2 regions of the Bradyrhizobium sp. B025 genome follow, and region 2 is predicted to be linked to the other one. Evidence: riboswitches for the same ligand, from Rfam matches in the RefSeq annotation. Region 2 holds a riboswitch; the other holds the start of a gene.
The links. Region 2 has a riboswitch for ZMP and ZTP ahead of glyA (serine hydroxymethyltransferase). Riboswitches for the same ligand answer to the same signal wherever they lie in the genome.
Positions count from the first base shown of each region.

Region 1: another riboswitch for ZMP and ZTP. It lies ahead of purH (bifunctional phosphoribosylaminoimidazolecarboxamide formyltransferase/IMP cyclohydrolase); the one in region 2 lies ahead of glyA (serine hydroxymethyltransferase).

Region 1 is NZ_CP170150.1:8,835,118-8,842,228, reverse strand. It holds gene ggt (gamma-glutamyltransferase) at 1-1,484, opposite strand, end outside; gene ACE10W_RS41835 (MFS transporter) at 1,583-2,968, shown strand; gene purH (bifunctional phosphoribosylaminoimidazolecarboxamide formyltransferase/IMP cyclohydrolase) at 3,097-4,689, opposite strand; ZMP/ZTP riboswitch at 4,715-4,797, opposite strand; gene ACE10W_RS41825 (heparinase II/III family protein) at 4,857-6,575, opposite strand; gene ACE10W_RS41820 (RsmB/NOP family class I SAM-dependent RNA methyltransferase) at 6,735-7,111, opposite strand, start outside.
Region 2 is NZ_CP170150.1:5,684,231-5,691,341, forward strand. It holds gene ACE10W_RS26625 (cytochrome c) at 1-641, opposite strand, end outside; gene ACE10W_RS26630 (CHRD domain-containing protein) at 796-1,215, shown strand; gene ACE10W_RS26635 (hypothetical protein) at 1,292-1,543, opposite strand; gene ACE10W_RS26640 (VF_A0006 family four-cysteine protein) at 1,526-1,756, shown strand; gene ACE10W_RS26645 (cystathionine gamma-synthase family protein) at 1,766-3,049, opposite strand; gene glyA (serine hydroxymethyltransferase) at 3,198-4,487, opposite strand; ZMP/ZTP riboswitch at 4,522-4,608, opposite strand; gene ACE10W_RS26655 (cytochrome c) at 4,804-5,253, opposite strand; gene ACE10W_RS26660 (xanthine dehydrogenase family protein molybdopterin-binding subunit) at 5,379-7,111, opposite strand, start outside.

The DNA of each region.
Region 1 (7,111 bases), 3.2 Mb from region 2:
ACTGTGGAGATGATCCGGCTGCCGCCGGGCGAACCCGTCACCAGCACCGGCTTGCCGTCCTTCAGCACGATGGTCGGCGACATCGACGACAACGGTCGCTTGCCGGGCCCTGGCAGGTTGGCCTCGAAGCCGACAAGGCCGTAGGCGTTGGACGCGCCGACCGCCGCGGTGAAATCGTCGAGCTCGTTGTTGAGCAGCACGCCGGTGCCCTCGGCGACGAGGCCAACGCCATAGCTGAAGTTCAGCGTGTATGTATTGCTGACGGCGTTGCCGCGGCTGTCGACGACGGAGAAATGCGTGGTGTTGCTGCCCTCGCGCGGCGAGGCGGCGGCGGAGACCAGCTGCTTCGACGGCGTGGCGCGGCTGGTGGAGATGCCCGCGCGCAGCTTGGCGGCGTAGTCCTTTGCCGTGAGGGTCTCGATCGGTGCGTTGACGAAGGCGGGATCGCCGAGATAGCGCGCGCGGTCTGCATAGGCACGCTTCATGGCCTCGATCAGGAGATGCAGCGATGCCGGCGATCCCTGCTTGAGGTCGGCAAGCTGAAAGCCTTCGAGGATATTGAGGGTCTCCACCAGCACCACGCCGCCGGAGGAAGGCAGCGGCATCGACACGATGTCGTAGCCGCGATAAGTGCCGCGCACCGGCGTGCGGATCACCGCCTGATAGGTCTTCAGATCGGCTGGCGTCATGATGCCGCCCGCCTCGGACACGGCCTTGGCGAGTTTGTCCGCGACCGCGCCCTCATAGAAGCCGCGTGGTCCCTGCGCGGCGACGGCCGCCAGCGTATCGGCAAGGTCGCCCTGCACCAGCCTGTCGCCGTCACTGAGCGGCGCGCCATCGGGGCGCGAGAAGATCCTGGCCGCGGAAGGCCAGCGTGTCAGCCGCCGGTGCCAGCCCGGGAGCGTGTCGGCGATGTCGTCGCTGACGACGAAGCCGTCGCGGGCGAGCGCGATCGCAGGCTCGAGCAATTGCGCCAGCGTGAACTGGCCCGAGCCATATTTCTCCAATGCCAGGGCAAGGCCTGCGACGGTTCCGGGCACGCCGATGCCGAGCGCGGAATCGCGCGACTTCGCAATGTCGGGCTTGCCGTCGGGGCCGAGGAAGATTTGCGGCGTGGTCGCTGCCGGCGCGGTCTCGCGATAGTCGATCGCGATGTCCTCGTTGCGCTCGGCGGAATGGATCATCATGAAGCCGCCGCCGCCGATATTGCCGGCGCGCGGATAGGTCACCGCCATCGCAAAGCCGGTCGCGACCGCGGCATCGACGGCATTGCCGCCGCGTCGCAGGATATCGGCGCCGACCTGCGCCGATATCTTTTCCTGCGCCACCACCATGCCGTGCTCGGCTGCAACGGCATGCACCGTGTCGAGCGCCGGCGGGACATAGCCCCGCCGCGCATCCTGCGCGGTCGCAGATGCCAGACCAAGCGCCAGAGTGGCCAGGAAGGCGAAAAACGTCCGCCGGGTCGAAAATGACGACATCATCAAATTTCCGCCGGGTCCTCGGGACAGTTCACACGCGTCGCTTATGCTATACGGTTTGCCCCAAGACAGGCAAAACTGTTCGTGATGAGGACTGCGTGATGACGACGATCGCCTCGGATGCGCGCATGGCCGGCGTGCTGCGGACCTATCCGCCGCGCGCCGCTGTCATCAGCTGGATCTTTTTCGACTGGGCTGCGCAGCCTTATTTCACGCTGATCACGACCTTCGTGTTCGCGCCCTATTTCGCCACCAGCATCGCGCCAGATGCCGCCACAGGCCAATCGCTGTGGGGCTTTGCGATGGCGGCTGCGGGCCTCGCCATCGCGCTGATGTCGCCGGTGCTGGGGGCCATCGCGGATGCCTCGGGCCGCAGGAAACCATGGATCGCGGGGTTCGGCACGCTGCTGGTGCTGGCGTCCTGCTCACTGTGGATCGGCAAGCCCGGCGATCCCTCAGTCATTCCGCCCCTGCTCACCGCGGTCGCGCTCGCCAGCGTCGGCGCGGAATTCGCCACCCTCTTCAACAACGCGATGATGCCGACCCTGGTGCCGCCCGAGCGAATCGGCCGACTCTCCGGCACCGGCTGGGCTACGGGTTACATCGGCGGCATCGTCAGCCTGATCATCGTGCTCGGCTTGCTCGCTGCGAATCCCGAGACCGGACGCACGCTGCTCGGCTTCACGCCGCTGTTCGGGCTTGATCCGGCCAGCCATCAGGGTGATCGCGCCGCCGGACCGCTGACCGGGGTGTGGTTCATCATCTTCGTGACCCCGATGTTCCTGTTCACGCCGGACTATCCGGCGAAGCGGCCGGTGCGCGAGGCGCTACGCAAAGGCCTGTCGGAGCTGAAGCAATCGATCAGGAGTTTGCCGCAGCAGAAATCGCTCGCGGCGTTCCTGCTCGCCAACATGATCTACACCGACGGCCTGGTGTCGCTGTTCGCATTCGGCGGCATCTACGCCGCCGGCACCTTCGGCTGGCACACGATCCAGATCGGCACCTTCGGAATCATGCTCGCCATCGCCGGCGCGTTCGGCGCCTGGCTCGGCGGCAAGCTCGACGATCATCTCGGGCCGAAGCGCGTCATCGCCGGCAGCATGCTGATTCTGCTGCTGTCGGTGGCGGCGATCCTTCTGGTCGACAAGGACAGCGTGCTGTTCGTCAAGGTCGCGGCCCCCCAGCCGGGCGCTCCCCTGTTCTCGAGCGCGGCCGAACGCGCCTATCTCGTGCTGGGCTGCCTGATCGGCGCCGCCGGCGGTCCGCTTCAGGCTGCCTCGCGCACGTTGCTGATCCGCCTCGCGCCAAAGGATCGCATCGCGCAGTATTTCGGCCTGTTCGCGCTGACCGGGAAAGTGACGTCCTTCATCGGCCCACTGCTGATCGGCATGATCACGGCGGTGACGGCCAGCCAGAAGGCCGGCATGGCCGTGCTGGTGGTGTTCTTCGTCGCGGGACTGGGGCTCTTGATGCGGGTGCGGGAGTAGCTTCCCGCCGTCATTCCGGGGCATCGCGGAGCGATGAACCCGGAATCCAGAAGTTGTCGCGCGAGATTCTCAGGTGCGCAATTGCGTACCAGAGTTCGCGCTGCGCGCGCCCCGGAATGACGGCGAAATCAGTGCCTGAAATGCCGCGTTCCCGTGAACACCATGGCGATGCCGTGCTCGTCGGCGGCCTTGATCACCTCGTCGTCGCGCATGGAGCCGCCGGGCTGCACCACGGCGGTAGCGCCGGCCTCGATGCAGGCGAGCATGCCGTCGGCGAACGGGAAGAACGCATCCGAGGCCACCACCGAGCCCTTGGTGAGCGGCTCGGCGAGCTTCAGCTCAGCCGCCGCATCCTGCGCCTTGCGCGCCGCGATGCGGGCTGAATCGACCCGGCTCATCTGGCCCGCGCCGATGCCGACGGTAGCGAGATCCTTGGCGTAGATGATGGTGTTTGACTTGACGTGCTTGGCCACCCGGAACGCGAACTTGAGGTCGCGCATCTCGGCGTCCGTGGGCGCACGCTTGGTCACCACCTTGAACGTCATGTCGTCGACCACGGCGTTGTCGCGGCTCTGCACGAGCAGGCCGCCGGCCACCGTCTTGGCGGTGAGGCCCGGCGCGCGCGGATCGGGCAGGCTGCCCGCGAGCAACAGGCGGAGGTTCTTGCGCGCGCCGATGATCGAGATCGCTTCCTCGCTCGCGTCGGGCGCGATGATCACCTCGGTGAAGATCTTCGTGATCTCGCGCGCGGTGTCGGCGTCGAGCGCGCGGTTCATCGCGATGATGCCGCCGAACGCCGAGGTCGAATCGCAGGCGAGCGCCTTGCGATAGGCGCTGACGAGGTCGGAGCCCTCAGCGACGCCGCAGGGATTGGCGTGCTTGACGATGACGCAGGCCGCGGTGCGCTTGGCGTCGAACTCGCCGATGCACTCATAGGCCGCATCGGTGTCGTTGATGTTGTTGTAGGAGAGCTCCTTGCCCTGCAGCTGCCGTGCGGTCGAGACGCCCGGGCGCTTGTCGGGAGTCGCATAGAATGCCGCGGTCTGGTGCGGGTTCTCGCCGTAGCGCAGCGACTGGATCAATTTGCCGCCGAAGGCGCGGAAATCAGGTGCGTCGATCTCGAGCTGCCGGTTGAACCAGTTCGAGATCGCGGCGTCGTAGGCCGCGGTGCGCGCATAGGCCTTCGCGGCAAGCCGCCGGCGCAGCTTCAGCGTGGTTGCGCCCTTGTTGGCGGCGAGCTCGTCGAGCACCGCCTTGTAGTCCTCCGCCTCGACCACCACGGCGACGTCGTCATGGTTCTTGGCCGCGGCGCGGATCATCGCGGGGCCGCCGATGTCGATGTTCTCGATGCAATCCTCGAAGCCCGCGCCTTTGTCCACGGTCGCCTCGAACGGATAGAGATTGACGACGAGCAGATCGATCGGCGCGATGCCGTGCGCCTTCATCGCATCCGCATGGTCCTTGTTGTCGCGGATCGCGAGCAGGCCGCCATGCACCGTCGGATGCAGCGTCTTGACGCGGCCGTCCATCATCTCGGGGAAGCCGGTCAGCTCGGAAACGTCCTTCACCTTGAGGCCGGCCGCGGCGATCGCCTTGGCGGTGCCGCCGGTCGAAACCAGTTCGACGTCATGGGCGGCAAGCGCCTTGGCGAATTCGATCAGGCCGGTCTTGTCGGAGACGGAAAGCAGGGCACGGGTGACGCGGCGGGGATGGTCAGTCATGAGCAAGATCCTCTGTCTTAAGGAGTGTCTATGCCCAGGCGCGCGGCGTCTTAAGTCCCGCGCTTCCCGATGGTGCTCCATCCAAGGTCGCCAGTCGCGCGAGCGAGCGCTCGATAGCAGCTTTCGGCCGTTTTCACAACGATGAGATGGGGCCGAATCGTGCGCATTTACAGCGGAAGTTCCGGCTCGCGGCGGGCGTTGCGGCGGGCATTGGTGACAGCGGGCGAAGCGGTGGAGCGGACAAAGCTCCAGCGGAGCGAGGGCGCCTGGCGGGCATCCTGCCGGACCACGATCTGCGCGGTGCGGCGCGGGCCGTCATTGCCGGCCAGGAACACGCTGTCCTCGAGATCGACCTTGTCGTCGAGCGCCTCGAAGGTCCAGACGTCGCGGTTCGGCAGCACCAGCATGACGCCGCGTGCATCCGACAGCCGGCTCGCCTTCACCGCCGGATGCAGATGGAAGCGGACCGCGAAATCGGCATCCGCACCCTTGAAACGTCCGCCTTGCGGCGGCGACAGCGTGTCCTCGCCGTCGATGCGCGCGCCGTCATTGGCGATCATCAGGACGCGGCGATGGATCGCGCCGAATTTGGCGAGATAGCCGTCATGCGACGTCGTGAGCAGCGTGCCGTTCTGAACGACCTCGCGATAGCTCTCGACCTCGACCGGGCCGCTGGTGACGGGCGAGCCATGCAACAGCCGCTTCATCGCCGACATCTCCACGAACTGGCATGAAGAGGTGTCGTGATAGGTCAGCGTCGAATGCGCCGCCGTGCTGCGCGCGAACGGCCGCCAATTGTCGCGGCCCGTGGTCGGCATCCCGCAATTGGTGACGATGCGGCTGATGCCGGAGGACAATTCGAACGACAGGCAGCCGGCATGGGCGTCGTGGCTGACGCCGGCCGGCGGTGGCGGCCCGGTGTCGATGATCAGTGTGGTCTGGCCGGCATCGAGGCGCTGGAAGCCGGTATGCGGCATGTTCGCCATTGGCGCGCCGTGGGTGTCGTCATAGGCGAGCAGCGTGGCGAGCAGGTCCGAGGGCGTTGCGCTCATGCCGTTGAACAGCGCGAAATTGCCGTCGCCGTGCCGGAAGAAGCGCAGCATCGGCATCATGCGGTCGATCGCGTTGAGCAGCGCCGGCGGCGGCGCGATGTTGCGCGCGGCAAAGGTCTGCCGCAGCGGCAAGAGGTCGATCAGGAGCTCGATCAGCGCGCCCGGATTGCGGGAGATGTGTCCGCCGTCGGGCAGGATCTGCCGCTGCAACTCGTCCGAAAGTTTTTTCGAGGCGCTGCGGATATGGCGCGCCTGGTTGGCGAGGCAGAGTGTCGTGTAGCACAGCGCGATCAGCACCTGGAGCTTCGGCACCCCGTCCGGGATGTTGACCATGGTGTAGCGCAGGAAGCGGATCTCGCGGGCCAGCGCGCGCAGATAGCGGCGGTAGAATTTGTTGTCGGTGTCGTTGAGCACCAGGGGCGCCTGCGACAGCAGCGAGATCACGCGCCGCGCGAGCACGTCGGCGCGCCGCGCGACGGGGCGGCGCTTGTTGGCGGGGTTGGCGATCCAGTCCTCGACCAGCGCGCGCGCATTGGCGCGCGTCAGCGCGGTGTCGGCGGCGCGCAGATGGCGCAGCCAGCCGAAGCCGAGCAGCGCAACCTCCCAATCCTCCGACGGCGGCTCGAGATCGAAGATCGAGCGGCCGTGGCAATTGACGATCTTGCCGGCGAAGACGAAGCGGCCGGCATAGATCTCGGCGGCGCGGGTCGCGTCCGCGGTGCGCAGATCATGCGGCGCGATGATCAGGCGGTCGGTGCGGCCGGGCCAGACCCGTGACAGCGCAACGGAGCCGCCGCTCGCGCGCGCGAGCATGTTCCGCGCGAAGCGGTTCATCACCAGCGTCGAGATACGTCTGCGTTGAGCGACCGACACGCCTTGCCTTGAAGGGGGAGAGGAGGATTCCGACGAATCCTTATTAATCCCAAAATCGACCGTCTGACACCACCTTGAACGGTGGGAATCAACGCCGAGGTTGCAAAAACCAGTGCAAAATCAGGATTTAACGAGCCGGGCTGCAAAGAATCCGTCGAGCCCGCCGAGCTTGGGATCGGCGTTCGGCAGATGGCTGGGCAGGGTGCGCAGGTCGCCCTCGGCAGTGATGATCTCGGAGAGCCCTGAGACCTCCGACGCCTCGATCGGGACGCGGCGAAGCGCAGGCTCTGCGGCCAGCAGCGTGGCGATGGCCTGTTCGCCCTCTTCGGGTTCCAGCGAGCAGGTGCAGTAGACCAGCGTCCCGCCCGGCTTGAGCAGCGAGACCGATTTTCGCAGCAGCCGCTGCTGGAGCGCGGTCAGGGCGGCGATGTCGGACTCCTGTCGCAGCCAGGCCACGTCGGGATGACGGCGGATCGTGCCGGTCGAGGTGCAGGGCG
Region 2 (7,111 bases):
ATGCCGCCGAGCAGATTGCGCGGGCTGTGACACTCCGCGCAATGGCCGAAGCCGTTGACGAGATAGGCGCCGCGATTCCATTGCGGCGGGTGCGACGCGTCCACGACGAACGGCCCGCTCTGCATGAACACCAATTTCCAGATGCCGACATTGCGGCGGATGTTGAAGGGAAACGGCAAGTCGTGGTCGCGCACCCTGCCGGACACCGGCGGCAGCGTCTTCAGATAGGCGAAGAGATCGCGAACGTCCTCCACCTTAGCCAGATGATAGGACGTGTAGGGAAATGCCGGGAAGTAGTGCTGGCCCTCGGGCGACACGCCGCGCATCACGGCGCTGACGAATTCGGTCTCGCTCCAGCGCCCGATGCCGTCGGCGGCATCGGGGGAAATGTTGGGCACGTAGAACGTGCCGAATGGCGAGCCGAGCGCCAGGCCCCCGCCGAGCCGCAAGCGGTCGGGCTGGTTGGGCACGGCATGGCAGGAGGAGCATCCGCCGGCATTGAAGATCTCCTGCCCGTTGGCAAGATCCGGCGCCCGGGATGGCAACGGCACGGCCGATGCGGCCGGCGCCGTCAACCACCAATAGACGCCGAAGCCTGCAACGGCAGCGATCAGCATGACAAGAATTGTTCGTCGCAGCATCGAGGTATCCCATGGAGATCGGCCGAACTTACGGATTCGCCGGTGGCCGCTCCAGCCACGAATAATTTAGATGGTTTGAGCTTGATCCGGGAATAAACTCCTGCGCGCACTGTTTGCAAGTTGACCGCAATCAGACGTCAACAGGGAGAGACCCATGAACAAAGCAATTTTTGCCACGCTGGCACTCGGAGCTGCCGTCGCGTTCGCCGCCCCGGCCAGCGCGGAGAAACTGAAGGCGACGCTGGACGGCAAGTCCGAGGTGCCCGCCACCACCACCAGCGGCACCGGAACGGCCGATCTCGACTATGACGCCGCCAGCAAGAAGCTCTCCTGGAAGGTGACCTATTCCGGCCTCTCCGGCCCCGCCACCGCCGCTCATTTCCACGGGCCCGCCGAGGCCGGCAAGAACGCCGGCGTAGCGATCGCGATCCCGAATGCGACGTCGAGCCCGGTCGAGGGCTCTGCGACGCTGACCGACGCGCAGGCCGCCGATCTGCTGGCCGGCAAGCTCTACGTCAACATCCACACGGCGGCGAATCCGGGCGGCGAGATCCGCGGCCAGGTGACGAAGTAAGCGAAAACGCGGCTTCGTCGCGGAAAGGCCGGACGCAAGGAGGGGGCGTCCGGCCTTTTCGATTCGGGCTAGGACCTTAACGTGCGAGAATGTCCGAACCTCGTGCCTTGCCAGCCTCGCGCGTTCCGCCGTAAACTTCGGCCTCACCAATTTCCAGAGTAGCACCGTGCGGCTCGTTTCCAGCGTTCTCGATCGGCCCGGCGACGCCGGCATCAGAAGATCGGCGCGGGCGCCGTGGCACGTTGTGCCAGGCCTCGTCGCCGCCGGAGCGCTTCTTTGCTTCTTCGGACCGGTGCTCGCGCAGAGCGACATGGAAAAGCAGGCTCAATGCGAGCTGTCCGCAATCCGCGATACACGATCGCCCCTTGCCGTGCAGTACATCCGCTCCGCCTGCAACTGGCTCGTCGTCAACGGCGATTCCCTGTTGAACGCATCCAGCAAGGGCTATTACGTCTGCCTCGTGCGGCAGCTCTCGGGCGCGCAGAGCAACGAGGCTGCCGCGGCGATCATGTCGGCATGCCGCGCGTCCAATCCGCTTTGATCCCCCCGCTCAAGCCGCATTCAGCGCCTGCGCGAGGTCCGCGATCAGATCCGACGGGTTCTCGATGCCGATCGACAACCGGATCGTGGAATCGAGCACGCCGATCTTCTGGCGGATGTCGGCGGGAACGCCGGAATGGGTCATCGTCGCCGGCAGGCTGGCCAGCGACTCCGTGCCGCCGAGGCTCACCGCCAGCTTGAGGATTTGCAGCGCGTTGAGGAATTTGACCGCGGCCTCCTTGCCGCCGGCGATGTCGAACGAGAATGTCGATCCCGCCCCCAGGCACTGCCTCGCAAACACACGCCCCGCCGGCGATGCCTCCTCGTGATGACCGAGATAGTGGACCTTGGCCACCTTGGGATGATCGCGCAAATAAGCCGCCACGAGGCGCGCATTCGCATCGGCTTTTTCCATGCGCAGGCTCAGCGTCTCGAGCGAGCGGTTGATCATCCAGCAGGAATGCGGATCGAGCTGGGTGCCGATGGCTCCGCGCAGCGCCTTGATGCCCTTCATGATCGCCTTCGCGCCGAGCGCGGCGCCCGCGATCAGGTCGGAGTGACCGCCGACATATTTGGTCAGCGAGTACAGCGAAAGGTCCGCGCCGTGCTCGATCGGCCGCTGAAACACCGGCCCGAGCAGCGTATTGTCGCAGGCGATGATCGGCGTATGCCCCTGGGCCTTTCCGATCGCGTCGGCGATGCGGCGGATCATCGCGACGTCGACGAGGCCATTGGTCGGGTTGGCCGGGGTCTCGATCAGGATCATCGAAACCCGGCCCTTGCCCATCGCCTCCTCCGAGGCCTGCTTGACCGCCGCCTCGTCGATGCCGTCGGCAAAGCCGACGGCGCCGATCGACAGGCGGGCAAGCGTGTTGGTCAGCAGGGTTTCCGTCCCGCCATAGAGCGGCTGGGAGTGCAGGATGACGTCGCCGGGGCGCACGAAGGCGAGGATCGTGGTTGCGATGGCCGCCATGCCGGAGGAGAACAGCGCACAGCTCTCGGTGCGCTCATAGACCGCGAGCCTGTCCTCGACGATCTCGCTGTTGGGGTGGTTGAAGCGCGAATAGACCAGGCCCGCGCCCATCCCCTCCGGCGGCTCGCGCCGGCCGGCGACGAAATCGAAGAAGTCCTGCCCGTCCTCGGCGGTCCTGAACACGAAGGTCGAGGTCAGGAACACCGGCGGCTTGATGGCGCCTTCCGACAGCTGCGGATCATAGCCATAGGTCAGCATCAGCGTTTCCGGATGCAGCATATGGTTGCCGATGTGGGTCTTCGACGGAAAGGGTTTTACCATGGCCAGTCTCGCTGTTGACTAGGATCCGCGCCGCGCGTTGGAACTCCAAACATCGTGAGGCAATCGGGAGCGAGATGCGCCGGCATCCAGCAGGTCGAATCAACGCCGCGGCGGCTCGACCGAAGATAACCACTCTCACAACGATCCGTCAGGTCTTGGCAACAGAATTAGCTCTGGACATCACGCCTGGAACAGGAAAAGCCCGGCACATCTCGACGCACTCTGACCTGAGGCGCGCGACGACCGCATCGTTGCCGTTCGCCTGCAGAGCCGCCGCAATGAACTCGCCGATACGACGCATTTCGGGCTCTCCCATGCCACGCGTGGTCGCCGCCGGTGTCCCAAGGCGAATACCGCTCGGCCTGAGCGGCGGGCGCGGATCGTCCGGAATCACTTGCTTGTTTGTGGTGATGGCTATGGCATCAAGCACATCCTCGGCTGCCCGCCCGTCCAGTCCGACGGACGCTGCCGTATCGACGACCATCATGTGATTGTCCGTTCCGTCCGTGACCAGCTTCATCCCGCGCTCCATCAGCGCGCCGGCAAGAACCTTCGCGTTGCGCAAGACCTGCCGCGCGTAGACCTGGAAATCCGAGGTCGCCGCCTTCTTGAGCGTCACGGCAATCCCGGCCACGACGTTCATGTGAGGTCCGCCCTGCAAACCGGGAAATACGGAAGCATCGATCCGACCGGCATTTTCTTTCCGGCATAGGATGATCCCGCCCCGGGGGCCGCGCAGTGTCTTGTGGGATGTCGTCGTCATGACGTCGAAGCCGGCATCAAGCGGATTGCGCATGACATTCGCGGCAACCAATCCGCCATAGTGGCTCACGTCAGCCATCGTGAGCGCGCCAACTTCGTCGGCAATACTCTTGAATGCCGCATAGTCCAGGTCGCGCGGATAGGAGCTGTAACCGCACAACACCATCTTCGGACGCGCTTCACGCGCAATCGCGCGCAATTCGTCGAAATCTATCGCGCCGCCGTTTGACGGGGCCGTCTTGTAGCGAATGAAGTTGAACAAACGCCCCATGTGGGACACCGGCGCGCCGTGGGTGAGATGACCGCCATGGGACAGGTCCATGGCGAGAATGGTGTCGCCGGGCTCCAACAGGCCGAGATAGACGGCCTGATTCATCGGTGATCCGGAAAGAGGCTGAACGTTGGCGTGCTCGGCACGAAAAAGCGAGCAAGCGCGCTCGCGTGCGAGGCGCTCGATTTCGTCCGTATACTGCTGGCCGCCGTAGTATCTGCGTCCCGGATATCCCTCGGAATATTTATTTGTGAAGACCGATCCGAGCAGCTCAAGCACCTCCGGGTAGGTGTAATTCTCGGACGGAATCAGTTCGACGCCGTCCTGTTGGCGGCGCTCTTCCCCCGCAAGGGCGGCGGCGATCTCTTGATCGTTGATGGACAGTTCGTTGCGAAACGACGGCATGCTCGGGCTCCTCAACACGCTGTTTTTCCAGCAGATTGGTTGCCCAGGCGATCGGCGTTTCGAACCCTTCGCGCTTCACCGTGGTCGATTCCACGTTAGCTCGCCAGTCGCGCGATAGGACGAATGAGCACGGAGACTCTTCGTAAAGTAAAGCTTAGCCGACCTGCGGACCTGCAGCAACTACCGGTTCCCGCAGGCCGTGCCGGTTGAGGCAACGCTCGGAGCCGCATGAGCGAAGCGACATGCGGGGTCACCTTCCCGGATATCGCTGCGCTCATCCGGGCTTCGAGGTCGAGCGTGGAAAAAAGTGAGGTGGCTACTTCAACTTCAGCCGATACGTCTCGTGGCAGTCGGTGCAACGATCGTTGATCGCGGTATAGGCGGCCTTGAGGCTCGCGACGTCGGTGATCTTGCCCTTGACCTGCGCGATCGCCTTCTGCACCGGCGGGATCTTGGAGTCGAAATCGGCCTTGTTCTTCCAGACCTTCGGCGAGGCCCCATAGGTCGCGTTCACCACGTCCTGCTTGGGATTGACCTCGAAGGTCTTGGCGATCTTGGCGACGTCGGTCTCGAGATTGGCGATCGCCTCGTCGGCGGCCTTCTGGTCGTAGGGGATATCGCCCTTGGTCATCTTCAGGATGACCGTATAGAGGCTCTTGGCCTGCGAGCGCATCAGATTATCCTGTTGAACCGCGACCTCCTGCTGCGCCATCACGGCGCCCGCGCCCAATAGCAGGGTCGTCACGACAATCATCGTCCGTTTCATTGGTTAGTTTCTCCGACTCGCAGATGCCTTGGGATTGGACCCGCCACCCGCTTCACGGGAGTCGCGATCCATCCATGGATAGAACCCCGCGCGGGGCGTTTATTCCCGCGCGGCAGGATTGTGGCTTACAGGCTGTGACGGCGACGGTGCTCGCTGATGGCGATCCACACCCGTTCCGGGGTCGCCGGCATGTCGATGTGGTCGATCTTGTACTCGCGCCAGAGCCCGTCGACGATGGCGTTGACGACGGCCGGACAGGAGCCGATCGCGCCGGCCTCGCCCGCCCCCTTCACGCCCATGGGATTGGTCTTGCATGGAACGTTGGCGGTCTCGAACACGAAGTCCGGACCATCAGCCGCCCGCGGCAGCGCGTAGTCCATGAAGGTCGCGGTGATCAGCTGGCCGTCACCGGCCCCGTAGACCACCTGCTCCATCAAGGCCTGGCCGATGCCCTGCATGGCGCCGCCATGCACCTGCCCGGCGAGCAGCAGCGGGTTGAGCGTCTTGCCGAAATCGTCGACGATCACGTAGTTGACGATCTTGATGATGCCGGTCGCCGGATCGATCTCGACCTCCGCGACATGGGTGCCGTTGGGATAGGTGCCGTCGGCGCTGGCGAAGGTGGCGCTGCCGTTCAGCTTCGACGGATCGGCGCCCGGCCGCTTGGCGAGATCGGCGAACGAGATCGAACGGTCGGTGCCGGCGATGCGCAACACGCCCTCCGATATCTCGAGGTCGCCGGCGCTGGCTTCCAGCGCCTGTGCCGCGATCTCCTTCAGCTTTTGCCCGAGCTCGCGCGTGGCGCGCTCGACGCTGACGCCGCCTGACGGGATCGAAGCCGAGCCGCCGGTGCCGAGACCGGTCGCGATCTCGTCGGTATCGCCCTGACGGACGTGGACGCGCTCCGGCGCCACGCCGAACTGCTCGGCGACGATCTGCGCATAGGCGGTCTGGTGCCCCTGTCCGCTCGACTGCGTGCCGATCAGGACAGTGACGTCGCCATTGGGATCGAGGCGGACGTTGGCCGTCTCCTCACCCATCACGCCGCAAATCTCGACATAGCTCGCAAGGCCGATGCCGCGAATGAGCCCCTGCTTTTTGGCCGCCTTGGCGCGCTTGGGAAACTCCTTCCACTCGGCGATCTCCATGGCGCGCTTCAGATGCGCGGCGAAGTCGCCGGAATCATAGACCTTGCCCGTGGCCGTCTTGTACGGCAGCGCCTTTGGCTGGATGAAGTTCTTGCGGCGGATGGCGTCCGGCGTCATGTCGAGTTTTCGCGCGCACGCGTCCACGAGGCGCTCGATCACATAGGCCGCCTCGGGCCGGCCCGCGCCGCGATAGGCATCGACCGGCACGCTGTGGGTGAAGATGGTGCGCACCCGGCAGTGGAAGGCCTGGATGTCGTAGAGGCCCGGCAGCATGCCGGCGCCGCCATGCGGGATATAGGGCCCGAAGGTCGACAGATACGCGCCCATGTCGCCCATCAGGTCGCAATCCATCGCGAGGAACTTGCCGTCTTCAGTCAGCGCCATCTTCGCGGTGGTGACGTTGTCGCGGCCCTGCGCGTCGCCCATGAAATGCTCGGAGCGGTCGGCTGCCCATTTCACCGCCTTCTTCAGTTGCCGCGCGGCAACCGCCATCAGGGCGTATTCGCGATACGGAAACAGTTTTGTGCCGAAGCCGCCGCCGACGTCGGGGCAGATCACCCGCATCTTCTCGGTCGGGATGTTCAGCACGTTCTGGCAGAGGATGTCGCGCAGGCGATGGCTGCCCTGGCTGCCGACCGTCAGCGTCAGATGGTCGCGCTTGGCGTCATATTCGCAGACCGCCGCGCGCGTCTCCATGAAGCTTGCGACCA